Regions from separate parts of the Kitasatospora sp. MAP12-44 genome, predicted to be linked through region 1. Evidence: riboswitches for the same ligand, from Rfam matches in the RefSeq annotation. Region 1 holds a riboswitch; each other region holds the start of a gene.
What was found. Region 1 has a riboswitch for S-adenosylmethionine ahead of P3T34_RS11345 (aminotransferase class V-fold PLP-dependent enzyme). Riboswitches for the same ligand answer to the same signal wherever they lie in the genome.
Positions count from the first base shown of each region.

Region 2: linked by a shared signal. The riboswitch ahead of P3T34_RS34515 (putative leader peptide) and the one ahead of P3T34_RS11345 (aminotransferase class V-fold PLP-dependent enzyme) in region 1 are both predicted to bind S-adenosylmethionine.
Region 3: linked by a shared signal. The riboswitch ahead of thrC (threonine synthase) and the one ahead of P3T34_RS11345 (aminotransferase class V-fold PLP-dependent enzyme) in region 1 are both predicted to bind S-adenosylmethionine.

Region 1 is NZ_JARZAE010000004.1:2,407,925-2,415,602, reverse strand. Features, by position in the region: gene P3T34_RS11375 (ubiquinol-cytochrome c reductase cytochrome b subunit) at 1-328, opposite strand, end outside; gene P3T34_RS11370 (Rieske 2Fe-2S domain-containing protein) at 325-1,422, opposite strand; gene P3T34_RS11365 (c-type cytochrome) at 1,419-2,228, opposite strand; gene P3T34_RS11360 (heme-copper oxidase subunit III) at 2,369-2,989, opposite strand; gene P3T34_RS11355 (hypothetical protein) at 3,462-3,884, shown strand; gene trpD (anthranilate phosphoribosyltransferase) at 4,020-5,096, shown strand; SAM riboswitch class IV at 5,173-5,292, shown strand; gene P3T34_RS11345 (aminotransferase class V-fold PLP-dependent enzyme) at 5,342-6,700, shown strand; gene P3T34_RS11340 (Lrp/AsnC ligand binding domain-containing protein) at 6,707-6,988, opposite strand; gene P3T34_RS11335 (rhomboid family intramembrane serine protease) at 6,985-7,678, opposite strand, start outside.
Region 2 is NZ_JARZAE010000004.1:7,560,551-7,568,228, reverse strand. Features, by position in the region: gene P3T34_RS34525 (amino acid ABC transporter ATP-binding protein) at 1-59, opposite strand, end outside; gene P3T34_RS34520 (amino acid ABC transporter permease) at 56-1,033, opposite strand; SAM riboswitch class IV at 1,449-1,556, opposite strand; SAM riboswitch class IV at 1,821-1,933, shown strand; gene P3T34_RS34515 (putative leader peptide) at 1,971-2,156, shown strand; gene P3T34_RS34510 (LLM class flavin-dependent oxidoreductase) at 2,280-3,485, shown strand; gene P3T34_RS34505 (NtaA/DmoA family FMN-dependent monooxygenase) at 3,507-4,886, shown strand; gene P3T34_RS34500 (LLM class flavin-dependent oxidoreductase) at 4,883-5,566, shown strand; gene P3T34_RS34495 (LLM class flavin-dependent oxidoreductase) at 5,588-6,718, shown strand; gene P3T34_RS34490 (flavin reductase family protein) at 6,715-7,284, shown strand; partial or broken gene P3T34_RS40010 (citrate/2-methylcitrate synthase) at 7,601-7,678, shown strand, end outside.
Region 3 is NZ_JARZAE010000004.1:4,805,285-4,812,962, reverse strand. Features, by position in the region: gene P3T34_RS22520 (MoaD/ThiS family protein) at 425-703, opposite strand; gene thrC (threonine synthase) at 731-2,011, opposite strand; SAM riboswitch class I at 2,029-2,174, opposite strand; gene P3T34_RS22510 (glucosyl-3-phosphoglycerate synthase) at 2,310-3,323, shown strand; gene P3T34_RS22505 (trehalose-6-phosphate synthase) at 3,343-4,788, shown strand; gene otsB (trehalose-phosphatase) at 4,767-5,618, opposite strand; gene P3T34_RS22495 (DUF3263 domain-containing protein) at 5,649-5,876, opposite strand; gene P3T34_RS22490 (DeoR/GlpR family DNA-binding transcription regulator) at 5,921-6,715, opposite strand; gene P3T34_RS22485 (sugar isomerase) at 6,896-7,678, shown strand, end outside.

The DNA of each region.
Region 1 (7,678 bases):
TGATGTTCAGCGTCGACTCGTAGGCCTCGGACATCCGGATGCCGTTCAGCGGCGCGTACGAGCCGTTGTAGACGACCTCGCCCATGCTGGGCTTGAAGAACAGGGTGAGGTAGACACCCGTGAGGATGATGATGACGAAGGTGTAGAGGCAGATCTCACCGAGCATGAAGGACCAGTGGTCCGGGAAGATCTTGCGCAGGTTGGCCTTGGCGAGGGAGTAGATCCCCAGCCGGCCGTCCACCCAGTCCGCTGCCGCCTCGCCCTTGTTGGCGGGCTTGGCACGCGTGCTGGCCGGAGCCGTCTGCTTGGTGCTGGTCGAGGAACTCATGCGCTGCGCTCCCAGAAGCTCGGGCCCACGGGCACGGTGAAGTCCTGCGTGGCCACCAGGTAGCCGTCAGAGTCAGTGCTGATCTTCAGCTGCGGCAGCGGGTGTCCGGCCGGGCCGAAGATGACCCGGGCGCCGTCCGACAGGTCGAAGGTCGACTGGTGGCACGGGCAGAGCGCGTGGTGGGTCTGCTGCTCGTACAGGCTGATCGGGCAGCCGACGTGGGTGCAGATCTTGGAGTAGCAGAGCACCCCCTCGAAGCCCAGCGCCGCCGACTTCTCGTCCTTGAGGTCCTCCGGCTGGATGCGGATCAGCATCAGCGCGTCCTTGGCGATGGCTTCCTGGAAGTCCTCGTCGGAGTCCTGGAGGCCGTTCGGACGCAGGGCCGAGGGGCCGGGCTTGGCGAAGGTCAGCGAGCCGACCACGATGTCCTCGGCCTTCATCGGCTCGTCGGTGTTCATGTTGACGAGCCGGATCGGCGCGGAGGGGGTGGCCTCGGACCAGTCGGTGGAGTCGAGCTTCTTCTCCGGCAGCGGGCCGAGGTCGCGCAGCAGCACGACGCCGGACAGCGGGACCATCGCCATGGAGCCGATCAGGGTGTTGCGGATCATCTTGCGACGACCGAACCCGGACTCGGCGGCGCCGGTCTTGAACTGCTGGATGACGTCCGCGCGGACCTCGTCGTCAGCCTCGATCGGGTGGCGCTCGGCGGGCATCTCGACATCGGACATCAGGGTGCGGGCCCAGTGGACCGCGCCCGCGCCGATGCAGAAGAGTGCGACCGCCAGCGTCATGCCCAGCGCGAAGTTGAGCGCGCTGACATGGCCGAGCGGGAAGATGTAGACCAGCTTGTCCGGGTTGATGCTGGCGTACGAGGCGATGAAGCCCACGGTCGCCAGCATCGACAGGATGAACATCCCCGACACCTGGCGCTCGGCCCGCTTGGCGGCCCGCTCGTCGATGTCGGTGCGCCGCGGCTCGTGGGCCGGCAGGCCCGGGTCCGCGAACGGGTCGTCGGCTACGGCGAGATGGCCGTGCCCTTCGGAGGCGTCGTGCGCCTCCGGCAGCTTGTCATCTGAGATGTTGTCGTGGCTCATGACTTCTTGGCCTTGGTGGTGTGGGCAGCGACCCAGATCGCGACCGCGATGAGAACGCCGAGACCGAAGATCCAGCCGAACAGGCCCTCGGTCACCGGACCGAGGCTGCCCAGGGTCAGACCACCGGGGTTGGGGGCTTCGTCGGCCTGGTAGCGGACGAACGCCACGATCTCCTGCTTCTGCTTCTCCGGCATGGTGCTCTCCGGGAACTGCGGCATGCTCTGCGGGCCGGTCTGCATGGCCTCGAAGATGTGCTTGGCGCTCACGCCGTCCAGCGAGGGTGCGTACTTGCCCTGGGTCAGGGCGCCGCCGGCACCCGCGAAGTTGTGGCACTGCGCGCAGTTGGTCCGGAACAGGTCGCCACCCTTGGCGATGGCGTCCGTCTCGGTCGACGTGTACTGCTCGGACGTCGGCGTCACCGGGCCCGGGCCGAGCGAGGCGACGAAGGCGGCCATCTGGTCGATGTCCGACTGCGAGTAGATGTTCTTCTTCTTCGGGATCTGAGCGCCCGGCTGCTGGGCCGGCATCCGGCCGGTGCCGACCTGGAAGTCGACCGCGGCGGAACCGACACCCACCAGGCTCGGACCGCTAGGGGTGCCCTCGCCGTTGAGGCCGTGGCAGGACGAGCAGCCCACGGCGAAGAGTCGCTTGCCCTGCTCGATCGCGAGCGACTGCGCGGAGCTGTCGGCCTGTGCCTTCTCGGCGGGCGCGAACGCGGCGTACAGCCCCCCGGTGATCGCCAGGGCGAAGAGTAGGACGACCAGCGCCGCCAGTGGGTGGCGCCGTCGTGCGGAGAGCTTTTTCACGGAATAACCCCGGTGTCAGGATCTGGTCGGCTGGTGGTGGGCCCGGCGCGCAGTCGGCGTCGGCAGGGCATCGGCACGGGCAGAAGGACCCGGAGCCGGTGAGGGCAGCGGGTCCGGCCGGCGGCCAGCGACCTGATCGGCTACTTGATCAGGTAGATGGTCGCGAACAGGCCGATCCAGACCACGTCGACGAAGTGCCAGTAGTACGACACGACGATCGCGGCGGTGGCCTGCTCGTGCGTGAACCGCTTGGCTGCGTAGGTCCGTCCCAGGACCAGCAGGAAGGCGATCAGACCGCCCGTCACATGCATCCCGTGGAAGCCGGTGGTCAGGTAGAACACCGAGCCGTACGGGTCCGAGGACAGCGAGAGGCCGTCCTTCTTCACCAGCGAGGTGTACTCGTAGATCTGACCGCCGATGAAGATCGCACCCATCACGAAGGTGAGCGAGAACCACGAGCGGAGCTTCTTCACGTCACCGCGCTCGGCGGCGAAGACGCCGAGCTGGCAGGTGAGCGAGGAGAGCACCAGGATCGTGGTGTTCACGGAGGAGAAGGGGACGTTGAGGGCATGTGCCTTCTCGGCCCAGAAGTCTGGTCCCTTCACGGAGCGAGCCGTGAAGTACATCGCGAAGAGGGCCGCGAAGAACATCAGCTCGGAACTCAGCCAGACGATGGTTCCGACGCTGGTCATGTTCGGTCGATTGACCGATCCATGTGCGTGCCCGGTTTCTGTTGCTGTTGCTGTCGCCACGACCGACATTATGTCGGTCCCTTATTCCGTCTTCACGTCGGGGGGTCTCCCTCGGAGTGTCCGGTGCGTGCGGTATGCCCGGATGGCCGTGTCCGGGTCCTCCGGGGCGCGGGTCGTCGCCCGAGGCGGATGAGATTCGTCGTCCGATGCGACTTTCCTGACGGTTCGTCCGGCTGGATCACCCCTTCGCCCCGCGTGTTCCTGACGGCGGAAGAGGCCGGGAGGCGCTAGCGCGTGGGCCGTCCGGGTGATCTACGGGGGTGGGGGTGACGGCCGTACGCCCGATCGGGTGACGGCCCGCCACGTCCGGGTCCGGAGGAGATCGCGCGGGACGCTCACCGGGACGGGTGATGCGGAGTAGCATCCGGGAGTGGTGGACGTGGCGCGGATCACACCCGTGGCGCGTTGTACCGGCGGTAGCAGGCGACGTATCGAGGCACCTTTCGAGGCACCTTTTTCTGAGCACCTGGGAGCAGGGCCGATGACGCACACGAGCGACGAGACGCTGACCGTTCTCGTCTACAGCGACGACCGCAACACGCGCGAGCAGGTCACCACGGCGCTGGGCCGGCGGCCCGCGGCGGATCTGCCGGAGCTGACCTACCTGGAGTGCGCCACCACCCCGGCGGTGCTGCGTGCCCTGGAGAAGGGGGGCGTGGACCTCTGCGTCCTGGACGGCGAGGCCGTGCCGGCCGGCGGTCTCGGCCTGGCGCGCCAGGTCAAGGACGAGATCTACGGCTGCCCGCCGGTGCTGGTGCTGATCGGCCGGCCGCAGGACTCCTGGCTCGCCGCCTGGAGTCGGGCGGACGCGGCGATCTCCCACCCGGTGGACCCGGTGGCGCTGGCCGACGCGGCCGCCGCGCTGCTGCGGGCCCGGCTCGGGGCCCGCAGCCTGTCCAGCTGAGACCGTCCGGCAGTGCGCTGAACGGTTCGTCTCAGCAGACGGACGGGGCCGTCGTCCTCGGGGCGGCGGCCCCGTCCCGCTGGTTAGGCTGACGGCATCCCTTTTCGAGCACTCGGATGCGAGCTGGAGTCGGCCATGGTGAATGTGAACCCTGCGAACGGCGGCCAGGACCCCGTGCAGGTGGTCCGCACCTGGCCGGACGTCCTGGGCGCGCTGCTGAACGGCGAGCACCTGACCCGGGCGGACGCCGCCTGGGCGATGGACCGGATCATGAGCGGCGAGGCCAGCCAGGCGCAGGTGGCCGGGTTCATGGTGGCGCTGCGGGCCAAGGGCGAGACCGTCGACGAGGTGGCCGGACTGGTCGACGCGATGTACGCGCACGCCGAGCCGCTGCACATCCCCGGCCCGGCGGTGGACATCGTCGGCACCGGCGGCGACCGGGCGAAGACCGTCAACATCTCCACCATGTCGGCCATCGTCGCGGCGGCGGCCGGCGCCAAGGTGGTCAAGCACGGCAACCGGGCGGCCTCCTCGGCCAGCGGCTCCTCCGATGTGCTGGAGCGCCTGGGCATCCGGCTCGACCTCGGCGCCCGGCGGGTGGCCGAGATCGCCGAGGAGGTCGGCCTCACCTTCTGCTTCGCCGCCAAGTTCCACCCGGCGATGCGGCACGCCGCCCCGGCCCGCCGCGACCTCGGCGTGCCGACCGCCTTCAACATCCTTGGCCCGCTGACCAATCCGGCCAAGGTGACGGCGCACGCGGTCGGCTGCTTCGACACCCGGCTGGCCGCGCTGATCGCCGGGGTACTGGCCCGGCGCGGCTCCAGCGCGCTGGTCTTCCGCGGTGACGACGGGCTGGACGAACTGACCGTCTGCAGCACCTCGCGGGTGTGGATCGTGCGGGCCGGCGAGGTGACCGAGACCGTCTTCGACCCGCGCGAGGTGGGCATCGAACTGGCCGGCGTGGAGAGCCTGCGCGGCGCGGACGCCGAGTACAACGCCAACGTCGCCCGCCGGGTGCTGGCCGGCCAGCGCGGACCGGTGCGCGACGCCGTGGTGCTGAACTCCGCGGCGGCGCTGGTCGCCCTGGAGCTGACCGATGCGCCGCTCACCGAGCAGCTCGCCGCCGCCATGGCGCGCACCGCGGCCGCGATCGACTCCGGCGCCGCGCAGGCCACCCTGAAGAGCTGGGCCGAGGCGACCGCACGCGCCTGACCTGCGGGTCTCATGGTTGTCCGGATGGCGGGACGGTGTTTGACCATCCCTCGACCGCTGGTTAAAGTCTTCGTCAGGTCATGAGTGACAGCGCGACTAGCCCCAGCTTGCTGTCCGGCAACCCTCCGTCCGTGGCGGGGTGCCCTGGGTGAAGACCAGGCCAGGCGGCGACAGGTCCGCATGGCAAGCGCGGGCCACCGGTCTCTTCACTCCCGGGGTCCAGACCCCTGGAGGAGTGCATCCCCATGTCTCTCGACACCCGTTTCCTCACCCCCCTGGCCGTGCTCGGCTCCGCCGTCGAGGTCCCGCTGGTGAGCGGCGAGAAGGTCACCTACGCCGCACTCGACTACGCCGCCAGCGCCCCCGCGCTGCAGCGGGTCTGGGACGACGTGGCCGCCTACGCGCCCTACTACGGCAGCGTGCACCGTGGCGCCGGCTACCTCTCGCAGCTCTCCACCGACCTGTTCGAGCAGAGCCGGCGCACCGTCGAGGAGTTCCTGGACCTGCGCGAGGGCGACCAGCTGGTCTTCACCCGGGCCACCACCGACTCGCTGAACCTGCTGGCGGGCGCGCTGCCGGCCGGCACCCGGGTCTTCGCCTTCGAGACCGAGCACCACGCCTCGCTGCTGCCCTGGCGCCGCGAGGGCCTGAGCGTCAGCTACCTGCCCGCGCCGCGCTCGCACGCCGAGGCGGTCGCCGCACTGGAGGCCGCGCTCAGCGCGCAGCCCGCCGAGCACCGGCTGTTCTGTGTGACCGGCGCCTCCAATGTCACCGGCGAGCTGTGGCCGATCGCCGAGCTGACCGAGGTGGCGCACCGGCACGGCGCCCGGGTGGTGCTGGACGCGGCCCAGCTCGCGCCGCACCACCGGGTCTCGGTGCGCGAGCTGGACGTGGACTGGATCGCCTTCTCCGGGCACAAGTTGTACGCCCCGTTCGGCGCGGGCGTGCTGGCCGGGCGCTCGGACTGGCTGGACGCGGCGGAGCCGTACCTGGCGGGCGGCGGCGCCAGCCGTACGGTGGCCCGCGAGGCGGACGGTTCGGTGGCCGTCGAGTGGCACCGGGGCCCGGCCCGGCACGAGGCCGGCTCGCCCAATGTGATCGGCGCCTACGCGATCGCCTCCGCCTGCCGCGCGCTGACCGAGGCCGGTTTCGACGCGCTGCAGGCCCGCGAGGAGCAGCTGGTTGCCCGGCTGAAGGCGGGTCTGGCGGAGCTCCCGCAGGTCAAGGTGCTCAGCCTGTTCGGCGAGGACGCCGCGCGGGTCGGCGTGCTCTCCTTCGTGGTCGAGGGCTGGAACAGCTCGCACTTCTCGGCCGCGCTCTCGGCGGAGTACGGCATCGGGGTGCGCGACGGCCTGTTCTGCGCGCACCCGCTGGTGCGCACCCTGCTCGGCGGGGAGCAGGCCGCGCCCTCCGAGTGCGGTGCGCCCGAGCCGTCGCTGCCGGGGGAGCAGAGCCTGAACGCGATCCGGGTCAGCTTCGGCGCCGGCACCCCCGACGAGCACCTGGAGCGCTTCCTTGGCGCCGTCCGGGAGTTGCTGGCGGACGGCGCGCGCTGGACCTACCGCAACGAGGGCGGCCGCTGTGTGGCGGACACCAGGCGCTGACGGTTGTCAGCCGTCAAGGCCGAGCGCGAAGGCGGTCTCCAGGTCGTGCTGGGAGTAGGTGCGGAAGGCGATCTGGGTCTCGGTGTGCTCGACGCCGGGCACCTTGTTGAGCCGTCCGGGGATCACCTCGGCCAGGTCCTCGTGGTGGCGCACCCGCACCATCGCGACCAGGTCGTAGCCGCCCGTCACGGAGTAGACCTCGCTCACCCCGTCGATGGCGGCGATCGCCTCGGCGATCTCGGGGATCCGGTCGACGCTGGTCTTGATGAGCACGATGGCGGTGATCACTGGGGAACTCCTGGTGGGGGAGGGGTCGGGCCAGCGTATCGGGCACCTCGGCAGGCCGCCCACACGGCCAGGAAGCCCGCGGTGAAGCCGATCACATGGGCCAGGTAGGCGACGCCGGGCAGCGCGTCGCGGGCCGACCACCACTGGACGGCGAACCACAGGCCGAGCACCAGCCAGGCGGGCAGGCGCAGCGGCAGGAAGAAGAGGAGCGGGACGAGCGTGGTGACCCGGGCCTTGGGATAGAGCCGGAGGTAGCCGCCGAGCACCCCCGAGATCGCGCCGGAGGCCCCGACCAGCGGCCGCAGCGACTCGGCGCCGCCGCCCCCGGTGAGCGCGTAGCCGTACGCGGCCAGCGCGCCGGCGGCCAGGTAGAAGAAGAGGAAGCGCAGCCGTCCGAGCCGTTCCTCCACGCCGGCGCCGAAGACGAAGAGGAAGAGCATGTTGCCCAGCAGGTGCAGCCAGCCGCCGTGCACGAAGAGCGAGGTCAGCACCGAGAGCGCCGGGCTCTTGCCGGGTGTGGCGACCAGCGGGCAGGCGGGCAGCGGTGGGGTGGTCGCGGCCAGCTGAGCGGGGGTCAGCGGGCGGTCGCTCAGCAGCTCGGCGGGGATCGCGCCCCAGCGCTGCTGGTAGCGCTGGGCGGCGCACGCGCGTCCGGCGGTGGTGTCGCCGTAGCCCGGGTTGACGCCGCTG
Region 2 (7,678 bases), 5.2 Mb from region 1:
GCCTGCGACCCGGCCTCGCTCTCAACGGCCCCCGGGGACTTCGGAGTCAGGGTGCTCATATCGCCATCTCCCTCTGAACACGCGTCCGCAGGGCGGACAGGGCGACGCGCAACCGCTGCAACGGGGTCGGCGGAAGAGTCCGCAGCGCGCCGCGCGAGTAGTGGCGCTCCACGTAGAACTGGACGATCGAGATCACGCTGGTAAGGATCACGTACCAGACGGTGGCGACCAGCAGCAACGGGATGATGTCGCCGGGGTAGGTGCTGCCCATGCTCTGGACGGAGCCGAACAGGTCGAGCAGTGAGACGTAGAAGACCAGCGAGGTGCTCTTCACCAGACCGATCAGCTGGTTGACATAGGAAGGGATGACAGCCCGCAGCGCCTGCGGGAAGACGATCCGGGCGAACTGGTAGCGCCTCGGCAGTCCGAGGGCGGCGGCCGCCTCGTGCTGGCCCTGGTCAACGGAGAGGATGCCGGCCCGCACCACCTCGGCGGCGTAGGCGGCCTCGTTGAGGCTCAGCCCGACGACCGCCACCACGACGTCCGTGGCCAGCTTCGACTCGTCAAAGTGCAGGAAGGCGGGGCCGAATGGCACCCCGAGGCTCAAAGTTCGGTACAGCGCACTGAAGTTGTAGAGGAAGAGCAGGACCACGATCAGTGGCACCGAGCGGAACAGCCAGATGTAGACCCAGCTGATCGCCCGGAGCACCGGGCTGCGGGAGAGCCTTGCGAGCGCGAGCAGGACACCGCCCACCAGCCCGAGCACGGCACTGTACGCCGTCACCTCCAGGGTGATGAATAGGCCGTCGGTGATCACCGGACGTACGAACCAGTACTGGAAGCGGCCCCACTCGTAGAACGGATTGGTCACCAACCCGTGCGCGATCTGGGCGACCAGCACCGCGACGATCGCACTGGTGATCCAGCGGCCCGGATGCCGCAGCGGTATGACCCGCTGTGCCGAGAAGGGACGGGCAGCCCGCGCGGGATCGACCGCTGCGTCGGCGGGGTCGACCGGCGCGGGGGAGAGCATCGGGGGCAGGTCCGTCGCGGGCGGATACGTCGTGCCTGGTGGCACGGCGGGGAGCAGGGACTCACTCATTCAGGGACTCCAGCGAATGCCTTTGCCGCGCCCGCGCCGGGAGTGGTCGCGCAGCGGGGCGAGGACCACCTGCGGGGCGTGCCGGAGCGCGCCGCATCGCGGACGGTGTGGACGAGGGGAGCACACCGGGAAAGGCATGCGTCAGGAAGCCATCAGGCAAAGAGCCTCAGGCAGAAGTGGTCAGGCCTGACAGAGGGCGCTGCTGGAGGCGGGACACAGTGCGCTGCTGACCCGGCGAAGATCGATGTGGCGGCTCAGGAACGCCGCGGCACGGCCGTGGCGGCGCCATGCGGCCATCCCCGGACCTGCGTACATCGCCGTCACCTTCGCCAATCTGCCCCAGCGGGCCTCGCGCTTACCGATCGTCGTTCGGTCCGGTCGTCACCTGGGGCACCCCGCCGCGTGGGAGGGTTGCCGTGCAGCGAGCCAGGGCTTTTCGCTGACACTCATGACCGTTCTGGTGGGCAAAAGTTAGGCGCACTCCGCGAGGAATGTCAACGCCTGACCGGGGTCTGAGATCAGGGGTGGGCCGGCGCGCTCGGCCAGGGCCGTGGCACGGCGTCCACTCCTCCTACGGTTCATCCAACTTCCCTGAGGAGCAAGCGGGTTCAGCGGCGCTTCTGTCGCCTGGTCAGCCCGACGGGAACACCGGCGGCGCAGTCGGTGTTGATCTTTACAGGATTGTGCCGGACCCGGATAGCGGGTTACGGTTCACCCAGGTCATGAGTGTCAGCGTCAAGCCCTGGCTCGCTGCACGGCAACCCTCCCACGCGGCGGGGTGCTCCAGGTGACGACCCGGCGGAGCCGAAGACGGTGCCGTAAGCGCGAGTTCGAGCCGGTGCGGCCGATCGGGACGGAGGCGACGACAGTGCGGGACACCCTCAAGCGGTCTGCGGCCCTCACCCTGAAGGTCGTCGCGGTGAAGGCCCAGTGCCGGGTCACCACCACGTACTCGCGGCGTCACATCGATCTGCAGCGCGTCGCCACCGCGCTGTGTCCGGCGAACGCGAACGCCCCCGTGCGGATCGCCTCCGCGCCGCGCAGCGCCGCCTAGCCCGCTCTCGCCGGACCTCGAACCCGAACACCGAAGCTCCCCGGTCCCGTTACCGGAGGCGCCGCCGTTCGGCGTGTCGCGTCGTCCCAGCCGAGACACCCATCCGAAGGAAGCGGTACACCCATGCCCGAATCCCGCGCAGCCCTACACCTGGCCGTCGCCCTGGACGGCGCCGGCTGGCACCCCGCAGCCTGGCGCGAGCCCGATGCCCGGCCGCACGAACTGTTCACCGCGCCCTATTGGGCCGACCTGGTCACCGAAGCCGAGCGAGGCCTGCTGGACCTGGTGACCATCGAGGACTCCCTGGGCCTGCAGTCCTCCCACCCCACCGAGCCGGACGAGCGGACCGACCACGTGCGCGGTCGGCTGGACGCGGTGCTGGTCGCCGCCCGGATCGCGCCGCTGACCCGCCACATCGGACTGCTCCCGACCGCAGTGGTCACCCATACCGAGCCGTTCCACCTTTCCAAGGCGATCGCCACCCTCGACTTCGTGAGCACCGGACGCGCCGGGGTCCAGGTCAAGGTGGACGGCCGAGCCGACCAGGCGGCGCACTTCGGACGCCGTACGGTGCCGCGCCTGCGGATCGAGGACCTCGCCGCACCGGCGGGGCAGGCACTGCTCCGGGAGCTCTTCGCCGAGGCCGACGACTACGTCGAGGTGCTGCGCCGGCTGTGGGACAGCTGGGAGGACGACGCCGAGATCCGCGACGTCGCCACGGGCCGCTTCGTCGACCGCGCCAAGCTGCACTACATCGACTTCGAGGGTGGCAGGTTCAGCGTGCGGGGGCCCTCCATCACACCGCGTCCGCCGCAGGGGCAGCCCGTCGTCGCCGCACTGGCGCACGCCACCGTGCCGTACGAACTGGTGGCCCGCTCGGCGGACCTCGGCTTCGTCACCCCGCGCGACGCCGGGCACGCCCGGTCGATCGTCGCCGAGATCCGCGACGCCCAGTCCGCCGCGGGCCGCGCCGACGAGACGGTGCACGTTTTCGGCGATCTGCTGGTCTTCCTCGACGACGTCCCCGGCGCCGCCGCCGACCGCAAGGCCCGCCTCGACCAGTGCGCCGGTTCCGAGTACACCAGCGACGCACTCGCCTTCACCGGCACCCCGGCCGAACTCGCCGACCTCCTACAGGAGTTGCACCAGACTGGACTCACCGGCTTCCGGCTGCGGCCCGCCACCCTGCCGTACGACCTGGAGCAGATCACCCGCCGCCTGGTGCCCGAACTCCAGCGCCGCGGCGCCTTCCGCACCGCGTACCAGGCGCCCTCCCTGCGCGGACTGCTCCGCCTGCCGCGCCCTGCCAACCGCTACGCCGCCGTCTGAGCTGGAAGGACCGCACCCGCCATGAGCAGCAGGCCCGTCAAGCAGATCCATCTCGCCGCACACTTCCCCGGGGTGAACAACACCACCGTGTGGAGCGATCCGGCCGCCGGCAGCCAGATCGACTTCAGCTCCTTCGTCCACCTTGCCCGCACGGCCGAGCGTGCCAAGTTCGACTTCCTGTTCCTCGCCGAAGGGCTGCGCCTGCGTGAGCAGAACGGGGAGATCTACGACCTGGACGTCGTGGGACGGCCGGACACGTTCACCGTCCTGGCCGCACTGGCCGCCGTCACCGACCGGCTCGGCCTCGCCGGAACCATCAACTCCACCTTCAACGAACCCTACGAGGTGGCACGGCAGTTCGCCTCCTTGGACCACCTGTCGGCCGGGCGCGCGGCCTGGAACGTCGTCACCTCCTGGGACGAGTTCACGGGCCAGAACTTCCGGCGCGGCGGGTTTCTGGCGGAGGAGGACCGCTACGAGCGCGCCAAACAGTTCCTGGCCGCGACCTGGGAGCTGTTCGACTCCTGGCGGGGCGACGAGATCGTGGCGGACAAGGAGTCCAACGTCTTCCTCAGGGAGCCGAGGGCAGGGCAATTCGACCACCATGTAAGCCAGTTCGACATCACCGGGCAGTTCAACGTCCCGCGCAGCCCGCAGGGCCGCCCGGTGGTCTTCCAGGCGGGCGACTCCGAGGAGGGCCGGGAGTTCGCCGCCTCGGCCGCCGACGCCATCTTCAGCCGGCACGGCACCCTGGAGGCCGGCCAGGCCTTCTACGCCGACGTCAAGCGGCGGCTGGCCCGCTACGGCCGTTCCCACGACGAGCTGAAGATCCTGCCCGCCGTCACCTTCGTGCTGGGCGCCACCGACGCCGAGGCGCAGGAGAAAGCGGATCTGATCCGCCGTCAGCAGGTCAGCGGCCAGACCGCGATCAAGCTCCTGGAGCAGCTGTGGAACCGCGACCTCAGCGCCTACGACCCCGACGGGCCGCTGCCGGCAGTGGATCCGCTCCTCGGCGAGCACACCATCGCCCGCGGCCGCGCCTCGGTGCGGATGCACCGCGACCCACTGGCCGTCGCCGCGCAGTGGCGCGCCCTGGCCGAGGCCAAGAACCTCTCGATCCGGGAGCTGGTCATCGAGGTGACCGGCCGGCAGTCCTTCATCGGCACCCCGGTGCACGTCGCCGCCGCGCTGAACGAGTTCGTGCAGTCCGACGGCAGCGACGGGTTCATCCTCGCGCCGCACCTGACGCCGGGCGGGCTGGACGAGTTCGCCGACACCGTCGTACCGCTGCTCCAGGAGCGGGGCGTGTTCCGCACCGAGTACGCGGGTGACACGCTGCGCGACCACCTCGGGCTCGGCGAAGCGCGCCCGGCCCGCACCCACGTGGCGGGGGCATCGTGAAGTTCCTGGCCATCACCCTGATCGTGCACGCCCCGGATCCGGTGACCGGCGTGCGGAAGTCGACCCAGGAGCGCTTCCGGGAGGTGATCGACAACGCGCTGCGCGCCGAGGAGCTGGGCTTCGACGGCTTCGGCGTCGGCGAGCGCCACGAGCGGCCGTTCATCTCGTCCGCCCCGTCGGTGGTGCTCAGTCACATCGCCGCCCTCACCAAGCAGATCCGGCTGTTCACCGCGGTGACCACGCTGAGCCTGCTCGACCCGGTGCGCGCCTACGAGGACTACGCGACCCTCGACCACCTCTCCCAGGGCCGGCTGGAGCTGATCATCGGCAAGGGCAACGGCACGGCCCAGCGCGAACTGTTCCAGGTCACCCCCGACGACCAGTGGGACCGCAACGCCGAGTCCTACGAACTGTTCCGACACATCTGGCGACAGGACAAGGTGACCTACTCACCGCGCTTCCGCCCGGAGCTGACCGAGGCCGAGGTCTGGCCCCGGCCGCTCCAGCAGCCCATCCGGGTCTGGCACGGCAGCGCGACCAGCCGCGAGTCTGTAGACCTCGCCGCCCGCTACGGCGACCCGCTCTTCTCCGCCAACGTCACCAACCCGATCGAGCCCTACGCCGAACTCGTCCGCTACTTCCGGCAGCGGTCGCAGCGCCGGACCCGACCGCGTCCGTAACCCCCTGACAAGGACCTCGCCATGGCCAACACCCCGCTCACGGTTCTCGACCTCGTACCCATCTCCTCCGGATCCAACGCGATCCGGGCTCTGCACAACAGCATCGATCTGGCCCAGCAGGCCGAACAACTCGGGTACGCGCGCTACTGGTTCGCCGAGCACCACCTCAACCCCGGTGTCGCGGGCACCTCCCCCGCCGTCGTCCTCGCACTCACCGCGTCCGCGACCTCGACGATCCGGCTCGGGGCCGGCGCCGTCCAGCTCGGGCACCGCACCGCCCTGTCCACCGTCGAGGAGTTCGGCCTGCTCGACGCCCTGCACCCCGGCCGGTTCGACCTCGGCCTGGGCCGCTCCGGCGGCCGGCCCGCGCCGAGCAGCCGACAGCCCGCCCTGGTGGGCGCGACGCCCGTCGCCGGCGGCCGCACGCCGGGCGGCCTGCTGATCCCGGCGCGGTTCTCCTTCGAGCACCTCCTGCGCTCCCCGCGGTTCGCCCTGCACAAGAAGCTGCTCCACCAGCCGGGCGCCGACTCACAACCCTACGATGAGCAGATAGCCGACATCCTCGCCCTGCTGGCGGGCAGCTACGTCTCCGCGGACGGGGTCGAGGCGCACGTCGTGCCCGGTGAAGGGGCCGACATCCAGGTCTGGATCCTGGGCAGCAGCGCCGGGATCAGTGCCGAGGTCGCCGGTACGAACGGCCTGCGCTTCGCCGCGAACTACCACGTCAGCCCGGCCACAGTCCTGGAGGCCGCCGAGAGCTACCGCGCGGCCTTCACCCCCTCCGCCGAGCTGGACCGGCCCCACGTCAGCGTCTCCGCCGACATCGTCGTCGCCGAGGACGAGTCCACCGCACGGGAGTTGGCCACCGGCTACGGACTTTGGGTACGCAGCATCCGCAGCGGCGAGGGCGCGATCCAGTTCCCCACGCCCGACGAGGCCCGTGCCCACGCCTGGACCGAGGAGGACTGGACGCTGGTCGCGGACCGCACCGACACCCAGTTCGTCGGCTCACCACGCCAGGTCGCCGACCAGCTGGAGGCGCTTCGCGACGCCACCGGCGCCGACGAACTGATCATCACGACCATCACCCACCAGCACCAGGACCGGGTCCGCTCCTACGCGCTGCTGGCCGAGGAATGGGCCCGGCGATGACCACGACCCGTCCGCACCACCGCAGTGGGCACCGCCCGGGCCCGGACCGTGTCCTGACGCCGGACCCGTCCCCGGGGCGGTCCTTGCGGCCGGACGAGCTTCGGCGGGCGTTCGGCACGTTCCCGACGGGAGTCACCGCCCTCGCCGCTCTGGCCGACGGGACGCCGGTCGGCCTCGCCGCCAGCTCGTTCACCTCCGTCTCCCTGGACCCGCCGCTGGTCTCGGTCTGCGTAGCGCACACCTCGACCACCTGGCCCCTGCTGCGCGACCGCACCCGGATCGGCGTCAGCGTGCTCGGCGCCCACCAGGACAGCGCCTGCCGACAGCTCGCGGCCCGCGACGGCGACCGCTTCGCGGGCCTCGACTGGAGTGCCACCCCCGAGGGCGCCGTCCTGGTCACGGGCTCGAGCGCCTGGTTCGACTGCAGCATCGACCGGCTCGTCCGGGCAGGCGACCACGACATCGTCCTGCTCCGAATCCACGAGCTGGACACCGACCATGCGGTGGCGCCGCTGGTCTTCCACGCCGGCCGGTTCCGCCGGCTCGCCTCCGAGGAGCCGACATGACCGTCCAGTACCCTCAGGCCCTCCCGACGACCACTGGGCGAACTTCGTCCGCCAGTGGGAGCAGTGGCACACCGAACACGAGCGGGCACTGGCCGATCCGCACGGCTTCCTCGCGGTCACCAGCCTGCGCTGGCTGAACGCCGACCCGACCCGCTTCCCGGACGCGCCCGGAACGTGGTCCAGCACCGAGGACGGCGTCACCGTCGACCTCGACGACGGCGAGGAACTGACCGTCCAGAGCACCGTGGTGCACGACAGGTACCACTTCGGGGTCATCGCGGAACGGGCGAGCGTCCTCGCCGAACAGCGCGGCTTCTGCGGCGTCCCGCGCGAGATGTTCACCCCGACCTTCGGGGAGCCCGGATCGTCGGCTGGTGCGCCAACATCCTGGAGC
Region 3 (7,678 bases), 2.4 Mb from region 1:
TGGTGGACCGGCCCGAGGAACCCCCCTGAGCGCAGCCCTGCACGCCGCAGCACCCAACCCCCGGACGCCAGTTGGCGCCGAAGGGACGGGTGGATGCGTCGACCGCGGCTGAATGTATCCGCATCGCAGCCCTCTGCAACAGGCCCACTGACGCAGAATTCAGGAAGGGCGCTAAGGGGTGTTCGGGGATGAATGCGACAGAACTCAGCAATTCACGCCGGGCATAGCGGACCAATCGTGCGAATTGTCCGCGGAATTCTGACACGCCGCCGACACAATCAAGCGGAACACCAGCGGGACGTCTCACCGGCCGGACGAAGCCTATGCCCTCGCGGACCGCCCCGCGGACATGCCGCAGGGCGCCCGCCGGCTGACGTGACGTCAGCGTGCGGGCGCCCTGCGGGAGGTGGTGGATCGGGGGCGCTCAGCAGCCGCCGGCCACCGCCGGGATGATCGAGATGCCGGCGCCGTCGTTGATCGCGGTGCCCAGGCCCTCCGCGAAACGCACGTCGTCGTCGTTCACATAGACGTTCACGAACCGACGCAGCTTGCCGGCCTCGTCCAGGATCCGGGCGCTGATCCCCGGGTGGTTCTTCTCCAGGTCGCTGACGACCTCGGAGAGGGTGGCACCCTCGGCGGAGACCTCGGCCCTACCGTCGGTGTAGGTGCGCAGGATGGTCGGGATGCGGACGGTGGAGCTCATAGGGGTCTCCTAGCTAACGGTTGAGGGTCAGGACGCCAGGCCGGCGGCGCGGAAGGACTCCAGCGTCGGCTGGATGGTGGCGGTCAGGCCCGCGTCGGCCACCGCGTCCAGCGTCTTGAGGCCGTCACCGGTGTTGATCGCGACGGTCTCCTTCGACGGGTCGAGCAGCCCGTTCTCGACCAGCTTCTTGAGCACGCCGATGGTCACGCCGCCCGCGGTCTCGGCGAAGATGCCCTCGGTGCGGGCCAGCAGCCGGATCGCGTCGACCACCTCGGCGTCGGTGACGTCCTCGACGGCGCCGCCGGTGCGGCGGGCGATGTCCAGCACGTACGGGCCGTCCGCCGGGTTGCCGATGGCCAGCGACTTGGCGATGGTGTCCGGCTTGACCGGGCGGATCACGTCGTGGCCCGCCTTGAAGGCCGCCGAGACCGGCGAGCAGCCGGCCGCCTGGGCCCCGAAGATCTTGTACGGGCGGTCCTCGACCAGGCCGAGCTTGATCAGCTCCTGCAGTCCCTTGTCGATCTTGGTGAGCTGGGAGCCTGAGGCGATCGGGATCACCAGCTGCTCGGGCAGCCGCCAGCCCAGCTGCTCGCAGATCTCGTACGCCAGCGTCTTGGAGCCCTCGCCGTAGTACGGGCGCAGGTTGACGTTGACGAAGCCCCAGCCCTCGCCGGCCGGGTCGCCGATCAGCTCCGAGCAGAAGCGGTTCACATCGTCGTAGTTGCCCTTGATGCCGACCAGCTCGCCGCCGTAGACCCCGGCCATCACGACCTTGCCCTGCTCCAGGTCGTGCGGGATGAACACGCAGGACTTGAAGCCGGCCCGGGCCGCGGCCGCGCCCACCGCGCCGGCCAGGTTGCCGGTGGAGGAGCAGGAGAGGGTGGTGAAGTCGAAGGCGCGGGCGGCCTCGATCGCGCAGGCCACCACCCGGTCCTTGAAGGAGTGGGTCGGGTTGCCGGAGTCGTCCTTGACGTGCAGCTGGGCGGTGAAGCCGAGCTCGCGGCCCAGGTTGTCGGCCTTGACCAGCGGGGTCCAACCCGGGTTCAGGTTGGGCTTGTCGGCCACGTCGGCCGGCACCGGCAGCAGCGGCGCGTATCGCCAGATGGACGCCGGGCCGGACTCGATCCGCTTGCGCAGCTCCTCGGCCTGGTAGGAGCCGAAGTCGTAGGCGATCTCCAGCGGGCCGAAGCACTCGACGCAGGCGAAGATCGGGCCGAGCTCGAAGCGCGTGCCGCACTCGCGACAGGACAGCGCGGCGGCGGGACCGAGATCTACGGTCGAAGTGGGTGCAGATACGTCAACAGCCATGATGGCGGAGGCCTCTCTCCTCATCTTCCCCGTGCCGCGGGCGCGACACAGGACGGAATTGGCACCTGTCCCGCCGGGGCCTCGACCACGAAGTGGTCAGTAGCCGTGCGAGAAGGTTGCCGGGACTTCGACGGGCCGTTCCCTCAGTCCCTCTGGATGAGCTCTGTGAAGTTGTGGTCATGCGGTGCGGCCGACCCCGGCGTGCGAAGGTCTGACCGCTGTACGAAGACTGTATCGGAAGGCCCGCGATGTGGCCCGTACCGTCCGCAACGCGAGACGACCTGACAAGGAGCGAGATTTGCCAGCCGAGCAGAGCCCCGCGCTACTCCCGGAAGCGGCGTCCTGGCTGCGTCGGCGGTCCTGGACCGCGGCCGACCGCCCCCCGGCCGCGCTGCTCGCCGCCAAGCGCGCGGCAGGTCCCGCCGGGACGGTCAGCGTGGTCCTGCCCGCGCTGGACGAGGAGTCCACGGTCGGCGAGATCGTCACGGTGATCCGCCGCGAGCTGATGGACCGGCTGCCGCTGGTGGACGAGGTCGTGGTGGTCGACTCCGGCTCCTCGGACCGGACGGCCGAGGTGGCCGCGGCTGCCGGTGCCCGGGTGGTGCACCGCGACGCGATCCTGCCGCGGCTGCCCGCGGTGCCCGGCAAGGGCGAGGTGCTCTGGCGCTCGCTGCTGGTGACCTCCGGCGAGATCGTCTGCTTCGTCGACGCGGACCTGCGCGAGTTCGACCCGGCCTTCGTCTCCGGGATCGTCGGCCCGCTGCTCACCGACCCGGCGATCCAGCTGGTCAAGGCGATGTACGACCGGCCGCTCGAGACCGACGGCGCGGTGGTACCGGCCGGCGGCGGCCGGGTGACCGAGCTGGTGGCCCGGCCGCTGCTCAACCTGCACTGGCCGCGGCTGGCCGGCTTCGTCCAGCCGCTGGGTGGCGAGTACGCGGCCCGCCGCTCGCTGCTGGAGCGGCTGCACTTCCCGACCGGCTACGGGGTGGAGCTCGGTCTGCTGGTGGACGCCCTGGAGCTGGCCGGCCTGGACGCGCTGGCGCAGGTGGACGTGGGGGTGCGCCACCACCGCCACCAGGACGGCCAGGCGCTGGGTCGGATGGCCGCCACCATCTACCGCACGGCCCTGGAGCGGCTGGACCGCACGCACCGGCTGAAGGCCGCCGAGGACCTAGCCCGCCCGGTGCTGACCCAGTTCTCCCGCGACGCCCGGACCCGCGAGTTCACCGCCGAAAGCCATCGGGTGACCGCTCTGGAACGCCCGCCGATGATCGAGGTCACGGAGTACCAGGGGTTTGCCAACCGCTGACCACGGCAAGGTTGGAGATATGGCCGAACAGACGACCGCACGCATTCTGGTGGCTTCCAACCGGGGTCCGGTGTCCTTCAGCAGCTCACCGGACGGCTCGCTGACCCTGCGGCGCGGCGGTGGCGGGCTGGTCTCGGGGCTGTCCGCGATCGACGACCCGCATGCCGTCTGGGTCTGCGCGGCGCTCGGCGAGGCCGACCGGGCAGCCGCCCGGCGCTCCCCGCAGGGGCGCCTCGACCGGGCCGGCTTCGACGTCGGCGGACAGGCCGTCCGGATGCTGGACATCGCCCCCGAGGTGTTCGACCGGGCCTACAACGGGATCGCCAACTCGACCCTCTGGTTCGTCCACCACCTGCTGTACGACACCCCGGTCTCCCCGGTCTTCGACGCGGGCTTCCGCGAGCAGTGGGCCGGCTTCGAGGAGTACAACGCCGCCTTCGCCCACGCGCTGGCCGCCGAGGCCGCACCGGGCGCCGCGGTGCTGGTGCAGGACTACCACCTCTCGCTGGTCCCCGCGCTGCTCCGCGAGCTGCGGCCGGACCTGCGGATCGGCTACTTCTCGCACATCCCGTGGGCTCCGGCCGACTACTTCCGGCTGCTGCCCGACGACATCGCGCGCAGCGTGCTGACCGGCGTGCTCGGCGCGGACCGGGCCGGCTTCCACACCCGCCGCTGGGCGGCCGCGTTCGCCGACTGCTGCGAGCAGTTGCTGGGCGCGGAGGTCGACCGGGCCGAGCTCTCGGTCAGTTACCAGGGCCGCACCACCAGGCTCGGCGTGCACAGCCTCGGCGCAGACGGCGAGTTCCTGCGTGAGCGCTCGCATCGTGCGGACGTCGACGAGCGATTGCTGTCACTGCGTCAACTCGTCGGCGACCGGCGGACGATCGTCCGGGTGGACCGCACCGAGCTGAGCAAGAACATCGTCCGCGGCCTGCTGGCCTACCGCCATCTGCTGCGCACCCGCCCCGAGTGGCGGGGCCAGGTGGTGCACATCGCGTTCGCCTACCCCTCACGCCAGGACCTGGCCGAGTACCGCGCCTACACCGAGGCCGTACGGCGGATCGGCGAGGAGATCAACACCGAGTTCGGCAGCGGTAGTTGGCAGCCCCTGATACTTCAGGTCGAGGACGACTTCGCCCGTTCGCTGGCCGCCTACCGGCTCGCCGACGTGGCCCTGGTCAACCCGATCCGGGACGGCATGAACCTGGTCGCCAAGGAGATCCCGGTGGTCAGCGACGAGGGCTGCGCCCTGGTGCTCTCCCGCGAGGCCGGCGCCCACGCCGAACTCGCCGAGGACGCGCTGACCATCAACCCGTACGACGTGGTCGCCACCGCCGACGCCCTGCACCGCGCGCTGTCGATGCCGGCCGACGAACGCACCGAACGCACCAAGCGCCTCGCGGCGGCCGCCACCGCGCTCTCGCCCCAGCAGTGGTTCCTCGATCAACTCGCCGCTCTGGCATAGAGGTTCTCCAGCAGCTCGACCACACCGGCCGGCCCGGCGACCACCAGATCCGCCTGCTCGGCCACCTCGCGCACCGGCGGCTCGCCGTTCACCGGGCCGCTGCACACCAGCAGGCCGGGCAGCCCCTCGCCGCGCAGCTTGCGCACCGCCGCGTAGGCGGCCAGATCGCCCAGGTCGTCACCGGCGTAGAGCACCGAGCCGGCCTCCCGCTCGTGCAGGAACTCAGTGAGCGCGCCGCCCTTGTCGGCCCCCGGCGGCCGCAACTCCACCACCATCCGGCCCGGTTCGACCACCAGGCCGTGCGCGGCGGCCAGCAGCGCGAGCGGCTCGCGCAGCTGCTCAAGGGCGGCCTCCGGCTCGGCGGTACGGCGGGTGTGGACGGCCAGCGAGCGGCCCTTGTCCTCGATCCAGCTGCCCTCGGGCGCCGACAACCGCCGCAGCAGCAAAGGCAGTTCGGCTCGGATCGCGGCCACCCCGGGGTGCACCTGGGTGGCCCGCAGCTCGCCGGTCGCCGCCTCCCAGCGCTCGGCGCCGTAATGCCCGAGCACCACCAGGTGCTCAAGCCCGGCCACCTGCGCGAAGCCGCCGAGCCGCACCGCGTCCTGCGCCGGGCGGCCGGTCACCACCACCACCGCGCGCAGCAGCGGCGCCAGTCGGGCCAGCGCGGGCGCCGCGCCGGGGTGGGCGTGCGCCTGATCGGGGTCGGCGACGATCGGGGCCAGGGTGCCGTCGAAGTCCAGGGCGACGACGGCCTCGGCGGGCGCGGCCAGCAGGGCGGCGAGCCCAGCGCGGCCGGACGGTGTGCTCGGTTCGAACGCAGCAGGGGCCATGCCAGCGACCCTACCCAGGGCCACCCGGGACTAACGCTCGGCGCGACGGGCATCGCGGATCCGGCGCAGGCGGTAGACCAGCACCGGCGCGTGCGCCACCGCCTCCTCGCGGTCCAGCAGACCGTTCAACAGCTGGTAGTACCGGGTACTGGAGATGCCCAACTCCTCCCGGATCGCCTGCTCCTTGGCACCCTGGGTGCGCCAGCTCCGGCCCTCCAGGGCCAGCACGGCGAGGTCGCGCTCGGTGAGACCCGTCATAGGGACCATTGTCCCTCGCGTGCGCGACGTCGCTTCCGCGGCGGTCACACCGCCAGGACCCGTACCCCCGCGTCGGCGAAGGCGGCGGCCAGCTCCTCGTCCACCGCCTCGTCGGTGACCAGCGTGCCGATCTGCTCGATCCCGCAGATCCGGGCGAAGGCGCGGCGGCCCAGCTTGGTCGAGTCGGCGGCCACCACCACCCGGCGGGCCCGCTCGGCGAGCAGCCGGTTCACGCTGGCCTCACCCTCGTGGTGGGCGGTGGCGCCGGCCTGGACGTCCAGCGCGTCCACCCCCAGCACCGTGACGTCCAGGGTGAGTTCGGCGAGCACCGCACCGGCCAGCGGCCCGATCAGCTCATAGGACTGCGGTCGGGCCACCCCGCCGGTGACCACGATCTTCACCGACGGACGGACCGTCAGTTCATTGGCGATGTTGAGCGCGTTGGTGACCACGGTGAGCGGCTGGCCGGCGCCGGCCTCGGCGCGCTCGGTCAGCTCGGGGCGCACGGCCAGCGCGCGGGCCACCTCGGTGGTGGTGGTGCCGCCGTTCAGGCCGACCACCTCGCCCGGCGCGATCAGGCCGGCCACCGCCGCGCCGATCCGCTGCTTGGCCCCGGCGTTGCGCGCGGTCTTGTAGCGCAGCGGCAGGTCGTAGCTGACGTTGTGGGCGACCGCGCCGCCCCGGGTCCGGGTGACCATCTGCTGGCGGGCCAGCTGGTCGAGGTCACGGCGGATCGTGGCGGCCGAGACGTTCAGCGCCACAGCCGCCTCTTCGACCTCCAACTTGCCGTGCTCGGCAAGGAGTTCGAGGAGACTGTTCCACCGCTCATATCTGGACACGCCGGGCCACTCCCTCACATCGACTAGCACTGCGGTGACAGCGTCGCACAGAGCCCCGCAGCGAGTGGAACGGATTCCATCGCCGCACCGGGGTATTGCACACTCATGCGCGAAACAGCTATAAAGCAATCAGTTTCACGCAATCGAACGCAACCGAAGGGAGACATCGGCATGACTGGCATGACCACCGCAGGCAGCTCGCTGACCGCCGAGGAGCTCGCCACCCAGCCCGCCTGCTGGCGCCAGGCCGCCGCACTGGCCGGCCAGGCGGCGCCCGCGCTGCCCCGCCCCGGCGAGCGGGTGGCGGTGGTCGGCTGCGGCACCTCCTGGTTCATGGCCCAGGCGTACGCCGCGCTGCGCGAGGCGTCCGGGCACGGCGAGACCGACGCGCACGCGGCCTCCGAGTTCCCCTACGCCCGCCGCTACGACCGGGTGGTGGCGATCAGCCGCTCCGGCACCACCACCGAGGTGCTGGCGCTGCTGGACCGGCTGCGCGGCACCACCCCCACCACCGCGCTGACCGCCGACCCGGCCACCCCGGTGATGCAGACCGCCGACCAGCCGGTGGTGCTGGACTTCGCCGACGAGCGCTCGGTGGTGCAGACCCGCTTCGCCACCACCGCGCTCGCGCTGCTGCGCGCCCACCTGGAGGCCGAGGGAGCCCTCGCCCCGGGCGTGAAGAGCCTGGCCGAGGCCGCCGACGACGCCGAGCGCGCCATCGCCGAGGCGCTGCCGACCGGCCTGGTCGCCGCCGAGCAGATCACCTTCCTCGGCGCGGGCTGGACCAACGGCCTGGCCCTGGAGGCCGGCCTGAAGATGCGCGAGGCGGCCGGCGCGTGGACCGAGTCGTACCCGGCGATGGAGTACCGGCACGGCCCGATCGCGATCACCACCGCGGGCCGCGCGGCCTGGATGTTCGGCGCTCTGCCCGACGGTCTGGCCGACGATATCGCCGCCACCGGT